Prosthecodimorpha staleyi: one gene and its partner. The protein of the gene in region 1 interacts with the protein of each later gene in a pairwise test. Links are inferred from orthologs where the notes say so. Each region holds a gene or a part of one and is shown in the gene's direction. Other genes may lie near its edges.

Region 1 (6,045 bases):
CCGGCCCGAGGCGATGGCCGCCTGGGCCGCCGCCACGACCGGCTTCGGCGCCGGGGCACCGGGCTGGCCGACCTCCATGCGCACCACCCGGTGGCCCTGGCGCTCGCGCTCGACGGCCGCCGCCAGCACCTCCATGGCGATGAAAGGCTCGACGCGGCTGCGATTTGATGGCTGGAACGGCATGGCAGTCTCCGGTGTCGGGCCCTTGCGCGCGACGCTCTATCAGGTCGCGGCCCTGAGGCAAGACCCGCTGCCGCGGCCCCGACCGTCATTGGGAGCGGTCGGCGCCGGAGCACGGCGGCGGCAGCCCCGGACGCCACCGCCCCTCAAGCAGATGTGAGACCGGCATTGCGAGCCCGGCTTCGCGGAATGGCGCCGATATCCTATAAGGCTCGTCACGCCTGGGCTGCGGTCCGGCCGAACCGGAGTTCGCGATCGATGAAGCTGCGCCTCGCCGTCCTTGCCCTCCTCGCCGCCCTCGTGCTGCCCTTCGCGGGTCTGGCATCCCGGCCGGCCGCTGCCGCCGATGCATTGACCGCCCAGCAGAAGACGGCCGTCGAGTCGATCATCCGCAACTACCTGCTCGAACATCCGGAACTGCTCGAAGAGGTGATGACGGCGCTCGAGAAGAAGCGCGCCGACGAGGCCGCGCTTGCCCGGAACCAGATCATTTCCGAGAAGGCGGGCATTCTGTTCAATTCGGCGCGGCAGGTCGTGCTCGGCAATCCGAAGGGCGACGTAACCGTTGTGGAATTCTTCGACTACCGCTGCGGCTACTGCAAGCGCGCGCATTCCGACATGGCGGCTCTCCTCAAGGAGGACGGCAAGATCCGCTTCGTGCTGAAGGAATTCCCGGTGCTCGGTCCGGCGTCCAAGGACGCTGCCCGGGTGGCGGTGGCGGTCAGCCGGATCGCACCCGAAAAGTATGCAGACTTCCACCAGAAGCTCCTGCTCGGCCGCGGTGAAGCCAACCTGGCGCGCGCGACCGAGGTCGCGGTTTCGATCGGCATCGACAAGGGGCGCCTGGAGGCCGAGATGGGCAGCCCGGAGATCGAGGCGACGCTGGATGAAAGCTACGCCCTTGCCAACGGGCTGGGTCTGACCGGAACGCCCTCCTACGTGATCGGCAACACCGTCGTACCCGGCGCCGTCGGCTACGACCAGTTGAAGCAACTCGTGTCCCAGGCCCGTTGCGGCACGACGACCTGCTGAGACCCGGTCCGACGCCTCATCCCGCGCCACGTTCGCCAGCCGGCCCGATGGGGGCTTTTCCTGGCCGGTCCGAGCCCCTATAAAGCGCGCCTGCAGCCGGCCCCCGAGCGGGATCGACTCGGGGCGGTTTTGGCCGCTCCGGCGATCGCGAAGCGGGGCCGCAACCCGGGCGGCGGGAGCCTTGCGAGGCTCTACCGGATCCTCCGGGCGGATCGGCCGCCGGCACGGCCCAGGATGGACATGTCGATCCCAGTCTTCGCCGAGTGTCGTTTCCCCGTCGCCGACCGGCCAGCCCTGGCCGGTTTCCGGCGCCTGCGGAAACGATGCCGCCGAGGTCGCCTCCCCTGATCCGGCGCGGCGCCCGCTCCGGAGCGGACGCGCCGGCCCTCAAAGGCTCGAGTAACGTAATGGCCACCACGAAGAAACCGTTCGACACCGATCTGATCCGCGATCTCGCGATGCTGATCGCCGAGACGGACCTGACCGAAATCGAAGTCGCCCATGGCGACCTGAAGATCCGCGTCGCCCGCAACGTGACCATCACCGCGCCGGTGCACATGGCGCCGGCCCCGAGCTATGCGGCCGCGGCCGCACCGTCCTCCCCGCCGCCGGTGCCGCCCTCGGCACCCGGAACGGCCGCGCCGGTCTCCGACTTCGCCGGCCACCCGGGCTTGGTCAAGTCGCCCATGGTGGGGACTGCCTATCGCGCCGCCGAACCCGGCAGTGCGCCGTTCGTCGACATCGGGTCGAAGGTGCGCGAGGGACAGACCCTGCTGATCATCGAGGCCATGAAGACCATGAACCAGATCCCGGCCCCGCGCGCCGGGACGGTCACCGCCATCCTGTTCGACGACGCCGCGCCGGTGGAGTATGGCGAGCCCCTGGTCGTGATCGAGTGAGCCAAGGACCCGCGCGGATGTTCAACAAGATCCTGATCGCCAACCGCGGCGAGATCGCCCTGCGCGTTCTGCGCGCCTGCAAGGAACTCGGCATCAAGACCGTGGCGGTCCACTCGACCGCCGATGCCGACGCCATGCATGTCCGCCTCGCCGACGAGAGCGTCTGCATCGGCCCGCCGCCCGCACGCGACAGCTACCTGAACATCCCGCAACTGGTCGCCGCCTGCGAGATCACCGGCGCCGACGCGGTCCATCCGGGCTACGGCTTCCTGTCCGAGAATGCCCGCTTCGCCGAGATCGTCGAGGCGCATGGCGTCAAGTTCATCGGCCCGACGGCGGAGCATATCCGCATCATGGGCGACAAGATCGAGGCCAAGCGCACCGCCGAGAAGCTGGGCATCCCGGTCGTGCCGGGCTCCAACGGCGGCGTGTCGAGCGAGCAGGACGCGCTCCGGGTCGCGGCGGAAATCGGCTATCCGGTGCTGATCAAGGCGGCCGCCGGCGGCGGCGGGCGCGGCATGAAGGTGGCGAAGACCGAGGACGACCTCGTCGAGGCCTATTCGACCGCCCGCACCGAGGCACGCAACGCCTTCGGCGACGATTCGGTCTATATCGAAAAGTATCTCGGCCGGCCGCGCCATATCGAAATCCAGGTGATGGGCGACGGCAAGGGCAACGCGATCCATCTCGGCGAACGCGACTGCTCGCTGCAGCGCCGCCACCAGAAGATCTGGGAAGAGGCCGGCTCGCCCGCCCTCAATGCCGAGGAGCGCGACCGCATCGGCGGCGTCGTCGCCAAGGCGATCGCCGATCTCGGCTATGCCGGCGCCGGCACAATCGAATTCCTCTACGAGGACGGCGAGTTCTACTTCATCGAGATGAACACCCGCCTGCAGGTCGAGCATCCGGTGACCGAGGCGATCACCGGCATCGACCTCGTCAACGAACAGATCCGGGTCGCCTCCGGAGCGACGCTGTCGGTGCGCCAGGAGGACGTGAAGTTCAACGGCCACGCCATCGAGTGCCGGATCAATGCCGAGAACCCGGCCACCTTCACGCCGTCGCCGGGCCGGATCACCTACTACCATCCGCCCGGCGGGCTCGGTGTGCGGGTCGATTCGGGCGTCTATCAGGGCTATTCGATCCCGCCCTACTACGACAGCCTGATCGGCAAGCTGATCGTGCACGGCCGCAATCGCGTCGAGTGCATGATGCGGCTGAGGCGCTGCCTGGACGAGTTCGTCGTCGACGGCATCGAGACGACGATCCCGCTGTTCCGCAAGCTGGTGGAGAACCAGGACATCGCCAACGGCCAGTATGACATCCACTGGCTGGAGCGCTTCCTGGCCTCCAAGCCGTTCGCCGACGGAGCCTGACGCGCCGATGGCCGGCCGAAGTGGCTCCAGCGTCGACATCACCCCAGACATCCTGCTGCGCGCCTATGCGGTCGGCATCTTCCCGATGGCCGAATCGGCCGACGACCCGGGCCTGTTCTGGGTCGAGCCGGAACGGCGCGGTATCATCCCGCTCGACGGCTTCCATGTCGGCCGCCGCCTCGCCCGCACCGTCAAGGCCGACAAGTTCGAGATCCGCTGCGACAGTGCCTTCGAGGCCGTGATGGAGGGCTGCGCCGCGCCCGCCCCCGGCCGGCGCAAGACCTGGATCAACGACCGCATCCGCGAGCTCTACACCGCCCTGCACCATTTGGGCCGTGCCCATTCGGTCGAATCCTGGATGGGCGAGGAACTGGTCGGCGGCCTCTACGGCGTCTCCCTCGGCGGCGCCTTCTTCGGCGAGAGCATGTTCTCGCGCGAAACCGACGCCTCCAAGGTCGCGCTGGTCCACCTGGTCGCCCGTCTGAAGGCCGGCGGCTACACCCTGCTCGACACCCAGTTCGTCACCGAACACCTGTCCGGCTTCGGCGCCATCGAGGTCTCGCGCCGCGAATACCAGCGCCTGCTCGAACGCGCCATCGTGCTCGAGGCCGATTTCGCCGCCCTCCCGAAGACCGGAGTGACAGGGGCTGAAGCGCTCGTTCGCCTGTGAGGCTAGGTCTGCCACGCGAGAGGGTGACACCCTAGATTGTTGTTCGGTTTCGGATTATGGTTTGACGGGAGCAATTACACGACTCCTGGATGACGTCATGCATCTTACCGGAACATCCCTGCGTTCGAGCCGATTGAAGGCGCTGGAGCCCATCGTCCAGACTTGGGCCGATTGCGTCGTCGCCTATTCAACTTTTCACAACGGCGACGATGCCGCCTACTACTACGGTGAGCGTCCGAACGTATCGGTTCTGTGCAGCGCCGCATGGGTGGCCGGCGCTGTGGGGATTGAAGAATACGCAGCGGAAAAGGGATTCGGCCCGAAAGCGCGACCGGGGCGAGCCGACCTGTACATCAAAGGGCGCGATTTCTATTTCGCCATTGAGGCGAAGCATCGCTGGGACGATATCTTCTCGGAAGGGTCCAATACCACCATCCAGGATGCGATTGTCAGTGCGAAGGAAGACGCTCGAGACGTCCATGACGGGACCCGGGTTGCAGTTGTTTTTCTGGCTCCGTCATGCAAGAGTGATAGTCTCTTTGAATTCAAGAAAAATCCGAAGATAATTATCGACCGATACGTCGAGAGCATCCAAAGTACATACGGTGATGCCGGGCTGATAGGGTGGAGTTTTCCACAATCGACGCGATTCATCGAAGGAAGCGACGGCAACTTCTGGCCCGGCGTGGCGGTTCTGGCATATGCCGTCAACCGTGACTCGTAGATTTTCGACTATCTACTGCTTGACCGCGGTCGCCGGGACGTCGCTGGAGGTGGCTTTGCAGGCGGTCAGCCAGATGTCGTAGACGGGGTGCTCGACGGCGTGCAGGCCAGGGCTGTCGGCGAACATCCAGCCGGTGAAGATACGGCGGATCTTGTTGTCGAGCGTGATCTCGTCGACTTCGACGAAGGTGGTGGTCAAGGGCGCGATGGTCTGCGGGCGCGAATAGCAGACGCGCGGGGTCACCTGCAGGGCGCCGAACTGGACCGTCTCGTTGATTGCCACGTCGAAGGCGATGATCCGGCCGGTGATCTTGTCGAGCCCGGAGAAGTTGGCGATCGGCTGCGAGATCTTGGTGCCGTCGTCGGGCGACGGCGGCGGCTGGCGGCGCCCCTGGCTCTGCGCGAAGGCGGCTCCGCCCAGCGCAATCGTTCCGGCCGCGAGCGCGGCCACCAGGATATGCGCCCGAAGAGTCCGTCCGCCCGTCATGCCGCGTCCGCTTGTCCCTGCCCTGCCCTGCCGGAAATGCCCCGCCGGACGTGCCATTTTCAGAAGTCTCGACCCGGCGGCTGACCGCCCGGAAGCGGCTTGCCTCGGCCCGTCCGGCCGCGCCGTCACCCGCTGAAGGCTTCCGACGGCGTCGGCCACATAGCACGCGTCTAGCGGGGCGAAAAGGCGAGATTCAGGCGGCGGGGGATGATGGCACCGCCGACCTCCCGCCCGGCCGGCGTCGGCATCGAAAGGATGCCGTCAGCGCGTCCTTAACCTTGACGCCCGATTCACCCTGCCCCTTGAGCAGGCCTTAAGCGTGAACGGCCCCAATGGCCCTCGAAAGCGGGTGGCGACGGGAGGGTCGGGTGCACGCAAGGCTCTTTCATCCGGGGTTCGGCGTCATGCCGGTGCGATTCTGCCTTTCCGTCCTTTTGGCCGCCGCCTTGGCCGGCTGCTCGGACGAGACCGGATTCGCCGGCGCCGCAGCCGCCGCCACCGCGGACGGCACCGGCCCGGCAACCACCCCGCTTGCCGACAAACCTCTTGCCGCCGCGCAGACAGCGACCACCCCCACCGGAATCGTCCCAGCCGGCGCCGCCCCCACCGGTCGCCGCTTCCCCGTCGAGGGGACATGGATCTGGGCCGATGGTGGTCGCTGGCTGCCGGCGCGCAATG
Region 2 (6,065 bases), on another replicon or contig:
CGCAGATCGAGAACCGCGTCAAGGAGCAGGCCACCGCGCTCTGCCGTCGCTTCCCGATCTATCGCTGAGCGAAACAACAATTACGACATGACCGGACGGGGGCCTTGCGGCCCCCGTTGCCATTTCCGGGTCTGATCACGCCGATGCCGGTCGCGTCCGACGCCCTTTACGAATGGGCATCGTGGGGCCGGACCTCGCCCGAGGGCGAGACCCGGACATGCCCGGCGTCGGTCGAAAAGGCGAATACCTGCCAGCCGGCGCGACCCGAGGCGGCGAACTCGGCGGCAAGGCGTTCGGCGAGATCGCGCCCCCGCGCCTCGTGCTCGGCATGGGCCTCGGTCGTCCAGCGCGGCTCGGCGGGGTTTTCGGGATCGAGCGACTGCTCGAACTCATCCGCCCAGCGGGCGAGATCGGCCTCGAGTTGCCGGGAGATGTCGAGATCGGCGGGATCGACCGACCCGTAGTCGGCCGGACGAATCGACCAGACCGGATGGCAGCCGAAATCCGCCATCACGCTATAGGAGGGCGGCATGTCCGGCGCGGGCGGCGCATAGGCCCGTGCGGGCAGGGCCTGTTCGTCCGCCCGGTCGATGGCGTCGTCGTCGCCGTCGTCACCACCGCCGCCGTAGTCGGTCAATCGGCCTGCGCGCAGATAGAGAAACGCGAATCCCGCGACCAGAACGGCGGCGAGCGTCATGATCGCTGCGACGAGCGCGGGATCGAAGGCGCCGAGGGGGAGGAGCCTTCCATCCGCAGCGGCCATGGCCACCAGGGCGGTCGCGACCGAATAGACGACGGCGGCATTGCGGGTGGCCGCGCGCTCGGCCGCGACGGGCTCGTCATGCGGGTCGAGCCAGCGCGGCGCAACAAGGCCCAGATAGAGCACCTGCTGGGCAAGACCGATCAGAAACAGCGGCAAGGCCAGCCAGGAAAGCACGGCGAGCATCATGCCACCGAGCCCGACCGGGATGGTTCCGGCGGCAAGCCAATGGTCGCGCCAACGCGTTGCCCGGGTCGCGGGTCCCTGGGCGAGGGCCTCGAGCATCGCCGTCAGGCTGCGGCCGGTAATGAGGGTCCGTCCGACATAGAAGGCCGCTGCCAGATAGAACACACCGATCAATCTCAGCCCGATCTCGGCCATGCGCCTCCGTCATCCCCTTCTTGCCACAGGCCGTCGACCGGCGGACATCGCCTCGCTCCGACGCCGGGTCTCGCCGGCATCCGGTTCTGTCGGCCCCAGTCGGGTGCCCCGTCCGATCGCGGTCGATCCGCCGACAGCATCCGAATCGCGTTCGGCCGGAGCCGAACCGCTTCATCGCAAACTAACATTTCGCGGCGCGGTCGCGACATGACTATCGTCGACGGCAAACCGACGGTTAACGGCTGCGGCTTACGTTTGCCCTTAGTCGAGTCGACCTTGTCGGAGCAAGCCATGCGGTCCGGGCATCTGTTGCGCATCCTTGCCGTCTGCGGATTTGTCCTGGCCGGATCGGTCGCCGCCGAGGCCCATCAGCCGTCGGCCCGTCTCAAGGCGAAGTTCGGCAAGGGCATCGGCACCTTCTCGCTCGATGCGGCCCTGCCCGCGACACGCCTGCGCTACATCGTCGTTCTGAACGATCCGGCGCCCGACGCCGCCGACCGGCGCGATCGCAAGACGCGCATCGCGGATGGCCAGAACCGCGTGCTTGCCGGAGTGCTCGGTCTGCGCAGCGCCGACGAACCCACCCGCAAGGTGCGCCGCTACGCGACGCTGCCGCTCGTCGCGCTCGAGGCGAACCCGGCCGAACTCGAACGCCTCGCGGCCGACACCACCGTCGCGGCCATCCAGCCGGACGAAGCGGTCCAGCCGCTGCTCGATACCTCGACCCAGTTGACCGGCGCGCGCGCCGCCTGGACGCTCGGCGCGACCGGCTCCAACCAGGCGGTGGCCGTCCTCGACACCGGCGTCAAGACCAGCCACCCGTTCTTCGCCCCGAAGATCATCGACCAGGCCTGCTTCTCCGGCGGCGGTGGCGTGGCGACGACGCTGTGCCCCAACGGCCAGTTCACGCAGACCGGGATCGGAGCGGCGGAGACCTGCGCGGCCTCGGTCAGTTCGGCCTGCTTTCACGGCACCCATGTCTCCGGCATCGCGGTCGGCCTCGGCGGCAAGACCGGCTCGCGCGACGGCGTCGCCCATTTCGCCCGCCTGGTTCCGGTCCAGGTCTTCAGCCGGTCCGGCAATTCGCTCGGCGCCTGGTTCAGCGACATCGTCGCCGCTCTCGACTGGGTCAACAACGTGCGCGACGGCTACGATCCGGTGAAAATCGCCGCCGTCAACATGAGCATCGGCGACAGCGTCGCCCATGAGAACTGCGACGCCGATCTGCCGGCCGTGAAGACCGCGATCGATACGCTCCGCGCCAACGGCATCGCGACCGTGATCGCGGCCGGCAACAACGGCTTCACGACCGGCGTCAGCGCACCGGGCTGCATCTCGACTGCGGTCACCGTCGGCGCCACGACCAAGAAGGACGGGCTGGCGAGCTTCAGCAATGTCGGCGACATGGTCGATCTCTATGCGACCGGCGTCGACATCCAGTCCTCGATCCTCTCCGGATACGGCAAGGCATCGGGCACCTCGATGGCGGCGCCGCATGTCGCCGGCGCCTTTGCGGCGCTGCGCAGCGCCGTGCCGGGCGCCACGGTCGATGCCATGGAGGCCGCGCTGGAGAATTCCGGCCGCGCCATCACCGCATCGGGCGTCACCGCGCGACGCATTCGGATCGATTCGGCGAAGACCATCCTGACCACGACCTTCCCGGCAGCGACCATCCCGCCCGTCACCGATCCGCCCACGCTGGTCGTCTCTCCGACCGACGGCTGGACCGTGACCCGCCTGACCAGCGCCGACTATTCGATGGCGGCGAAGAGCTACACCGTGCTCGGCGCCAACGGCGATGTCGGCTATACGATCACGGCCGGCGGCGCCGGCATCCCGAAATGGCTGAAGGTCAGCGCGACCGCCGGCACCGCGACCGATCCGGAGGCGGCGATCACGCTCTCGATCAACGAGGCGGCCGCCGCCAAGCTCAACAACGGCACCTACAGGGCGACGTTGACCTTCACCAACACCACCAACGCCATCGGCACGACCACCCGCCTGGTGACCTTCGTCCGGAAGTGAGCATCGGTCCGCGCCGGATTTCCGCTCCTTCGCGAATCCGCGTACATCTCGCGCCGGACCGACCACCCGAATCGAACCGGAGCCGAGCGATGCGCTGTCCCTATTGCGGAGGCGAGGATACCCAGGTGAAGGACTCGCGCCCGACCGAGGACGGGGCTGCGATCCGGCGCCGGCGGGTCTGCTCGTCCTGCGGCGGCCGCTTCACCACCTTCGAGCGGGTGCAACTGCGCGAACTGATCATCGTCAAGAAATCCGGCCGCCGCGTTCCCTTCGACCGCGACAAGCTGATGCGCTCGGTGCAGGTCGCGCTGCGCAAGCGGCCGGTCGATCCGGAGCGGATCGAGCGCATGGTCAACGGCATCGTCCGCCAGCTGGAGAGCCTCGGCGAACCCGAGATCCCCTCCCAGCAGATCGGAGAGTTGCTGATGGAAGGCTTGAAAAGCCTGGATGACGTCGCTTATGTCCGCTTCGCCTCGGTCTACAGGGACTTCCGCGAGGCCAAGGATTTCGAAACCGTACTCGGCGAACTGAGCCAGGACGAGACCGATCGCGACAAGTGATCGGTCCGGTCGGGTTCACGCCGCCGAGCGCGCCACCGGTGCCGGATTGAGCCAGACCGACCACATGTCCGCGGGACGGGTCTCAGACCTCGACCGCCGCTTCATGGATGCCGCCGTGCGCATGGGGCGTCGCCATCTCGGGCTGACCCGACCGAACCCCTCGGTCGGCGCCGTGGTGGTGCGCGCCGGGCCGGACGGGCCGGAGGTGGTCGGCCGCGGCACCACCGCCCATGGCGGGCGGCCGCATGCCGAACGGATCGCACTCGCGGAGGCCGGTGAGCGGGCGCGCGGCGCCACTCTCTACGTCACGCTCGAACCCTGTTCCCAGCACGGTAAGCCGACCCCGGGTTGCGCCGAGGCGATCCTGGAGGCCGGCATCGCCCGCGTGGTCACCGCCCAGGAGGATCCCGACAGCCGGGTCGCCGGCCGCGGCCACGCCATGCTGCGCGCCGCCGGGGTCGAGGTGGTGGTCGGCGTCGGCGCGGCCGAGGCCGAACGTGGCCTCGCCAATCATTTCACCCGCATGCGGCGCGGCCGGCCGCGCATGATCCTCAAGCTCGCGGTCTCGGCCGACGGCATGATCGGACGGCGCGGCGTCGCCAAGGTTCCGGTCACCGGCGACGCGGCGCGCGCCTATGCGCAGGTTCTGCGCTCGGAAGTCGATGCCGTCATGGTCGGGATCGGCACCGCGCTGGTCGACGATCCGGACCTGACCGTCCGACTGCCCGGCATGGAGGGTGCTTCGCCGGCCCGGATCGTGGTCGACAGCCATGCCAGGCTGCCGCTCGAAAGCCGTCTGGTCCGTTCCGCCGGACAGGTGCCGGTGCATCTGCTGACCACCGAGAAGGCGCCGCGCAGCCGCATCGAGGCGTTGCGCGCGGCCGGCGTCGACATCGTCATGGTGCCGATGGCGCCCGACGGGCATGTCGATCTCGTCAAGGGACTGACCAGCCTGTCCTGGAAGGGCATCCCGTCCGTTCTGGTCGAAGGCGGTTCCGATCTGGCCGAGGCCTTGCTCAGCGCCGATCTCGTCGACGAAGTCGCGCTGTTCCGTTCGAGCGCGGTGATTGGGGCGAGCGGCGTGGCGGCACCGGCATCCCTGGAAGGGCTCGAATCCGGCCGCGATGGCCGCTATCAGCCGATCGATCGCCGCCGCATCGGCGAGGATCGCCTCGTCACCTACCGCCGCCTCGGCCGCTGAAGGAGAATCCATGTTCACCGGCATCGTTACCGATATCGGCACCGTCCGGCAGCGCGATCCGCTCGAGGCAGGCGTGCGGTTGCGCATCGGCACCGGCTATTCGCCGGACGGCATCGATCTCGGCGCGTCGATCGCCTGTTCGGGCATCTGCCTGACCGTGGTCGACCGTGGCCGCGACGGGGCAGGGGCCTGGTTCGATGTCGACGCTTCGCCGGAGACCCTGGCGGTCACCTCCATGGCAGACTGGGCCGTCGGCACCCGGATCAATCTCGAACGCTCGCTGACGCTCGGCCAGGAGATGGGCGGCCACATGGTCACCGGTCATGTCGACGGTCTGGCCGCGATCGTCGAACGGCGGGCGGAGGGCGAGATGGCCATCTTCACCTTCAAGGTGCCGGCCGAACTCGCCCGCTTCGTCGCCCGGAAGGGCTCGGTCGCGCTCGACGGCACCTCGCTGACCGTCAACGCGGTCGAGGGCGACCGATTCTCCGTGATGCTGATCCCCCACACCCTCGCGGTCACCACCTGGGGTACCCGTCAGGCCGGCGACCACGTCAATATCGAGGTCGACCTGATGGCCCGCTACGTCGCCCGGCTGGCCGAGGCGGATGCGGCTAACGCCCGCACTTCTTTCCCCACGGTCGCGGCGCGGGCTTGACGCCGTTCCGCCGCCGTCCGAAGGATCGCCGATGAGCACCAAGAGTCATACCGCCGCCTATGATCCGGCCGCCGTGAAGGGCGCCCATGTCCTGATCGTGGAGGCGCGCTTCTACGACGATCTCGCCGACGCCCTTCTGGCCGGTGCGCGCGCCGCGCTCGACGCGGCCGGCGTCAGCCATGAGACCATCACGGTCCCGGGCGCGCTGGAGATCCCCGCCGTGATCGCCTATGCCGTCGAGGCGGCGGCGCGCGGGGCGACCGCGCCGGACACGGGGCCGTTCGACGGCTTCGTCGCGCTCGGCACGGTCATCCGCGGCGAGACCACCCACTACGAGATCGTGTCGAACGAATCGGCCCGCGCCCTGATGGACCTGACCACGGCGCGGTCGATCGCCCTCGGCAACGGCATTCTGACGGTTGAAAACGAAGCGCAGGCCTGGGAACGGGCCAAGGCGGATCGGCTCGACAAGGGCGGCGG

The links.
Region 2: the proteins of accC (region 1) and ribD interact in binary tests that used the Escherichia coli proteins (3 or more experiments, as listed by UniProt). The link is inferred for Prosthecodimorpha staleyi from one-to-one orthologs.

The regions. Positions count from the first base shown.
Region 1 is NZ_JAHHZF010000009.1:276,893-282,937, reverse strand. Bases 1,497-4,307 are described here. They hold accC (acetyl-CoA carboxylase biotin carboxylase subunit), read left to right. Parts: upstream 1,497-2,128; coding sequence 2,129-3,487; downstream 3,488-4,307. Other genes in these bases: KL771_RS19200 (hypothetical protein), read left to right, coding at 4,255-4,307; aat (leucyl/phenylalanyl-tRNA--protein transferase), read left to right, coding at 3,495-4,157; accB (acetyl-CoA carboxylase biotin carboxyl carrier protein), read left to right, coding at 1,620-2,111. Also shown: KL771_RS19225 (pyridoxal phosphate-dependent aminotransferase), read right to left, coding at 1-183; KL771_RS19220 (DsbA family protein), read left to right, coding at 439-1,212; more of KL771_RS19200, read left to right, coding at 4,308-4,881; KL771_RS19195 (DUF2155 domain-containing protein), read right to left, coding at 4,894-5,367; KL771_RS19190 (hypothetical protein), read left to right, coding at 5,772-6,045. UniProt on the Escherichia coli protein: This protein is a component of the acetyl coenzyme A carboxylase complex; first, biotin carboxylase catalyzes the carboxylation of the carrier protein and then the transcarboxylase transfers the carboxyl group to form malonyl-CoA.
Region 2 is NZ_JAHHZF010000005.1:122,436-128,500, reverse strand. What follows is about bases 3,028-5,858. They hold ribD (bifunctional diaminohydroxyphosphoribosylaminopyrimidine deaminase/5-amino-6-(5-phosphoribosylamino)uracil reductase RibD), read left to right. Parts: upstream 3,028-3,790; coding sequence 3,791-4,927; downstream 4,928-5,858. Other genes in these bases: ribH (6,7-dimethyl-8-ribityllumazine synthase), read left to right, coding at 5,617-5,858; KL771_RS11230 (riboflavin synthase), read left to right, coding at 4,938-5,585; nrdR (transcriptional regulator NrdR), read left to right, coding at 3,256-3,726; KL771_RS11245 (S8 family peptidase), read left to right, coding at 3,028-3,166. Outside these bases: glyA (serine hydroxymethyltransferase), read left to right, coding at 1-68; KL771_RS11250 (hypothetical protein), read right to left, coding at 167-1,141; more of KL771_RS11245, read left to right, coding at 1,433-3,027; more of ribH, read left to right, coding at 5,859-6,065. UniProt on the Escherichia coli protein: Converts 2,5-diamino-6-(ribosylamino)-4(3h)-pyrimidinone 5'-phosphate into 5-amino-6-(ribosylamino)-2,4(1h,3h)-pyrimidinedione 5'-phosphate.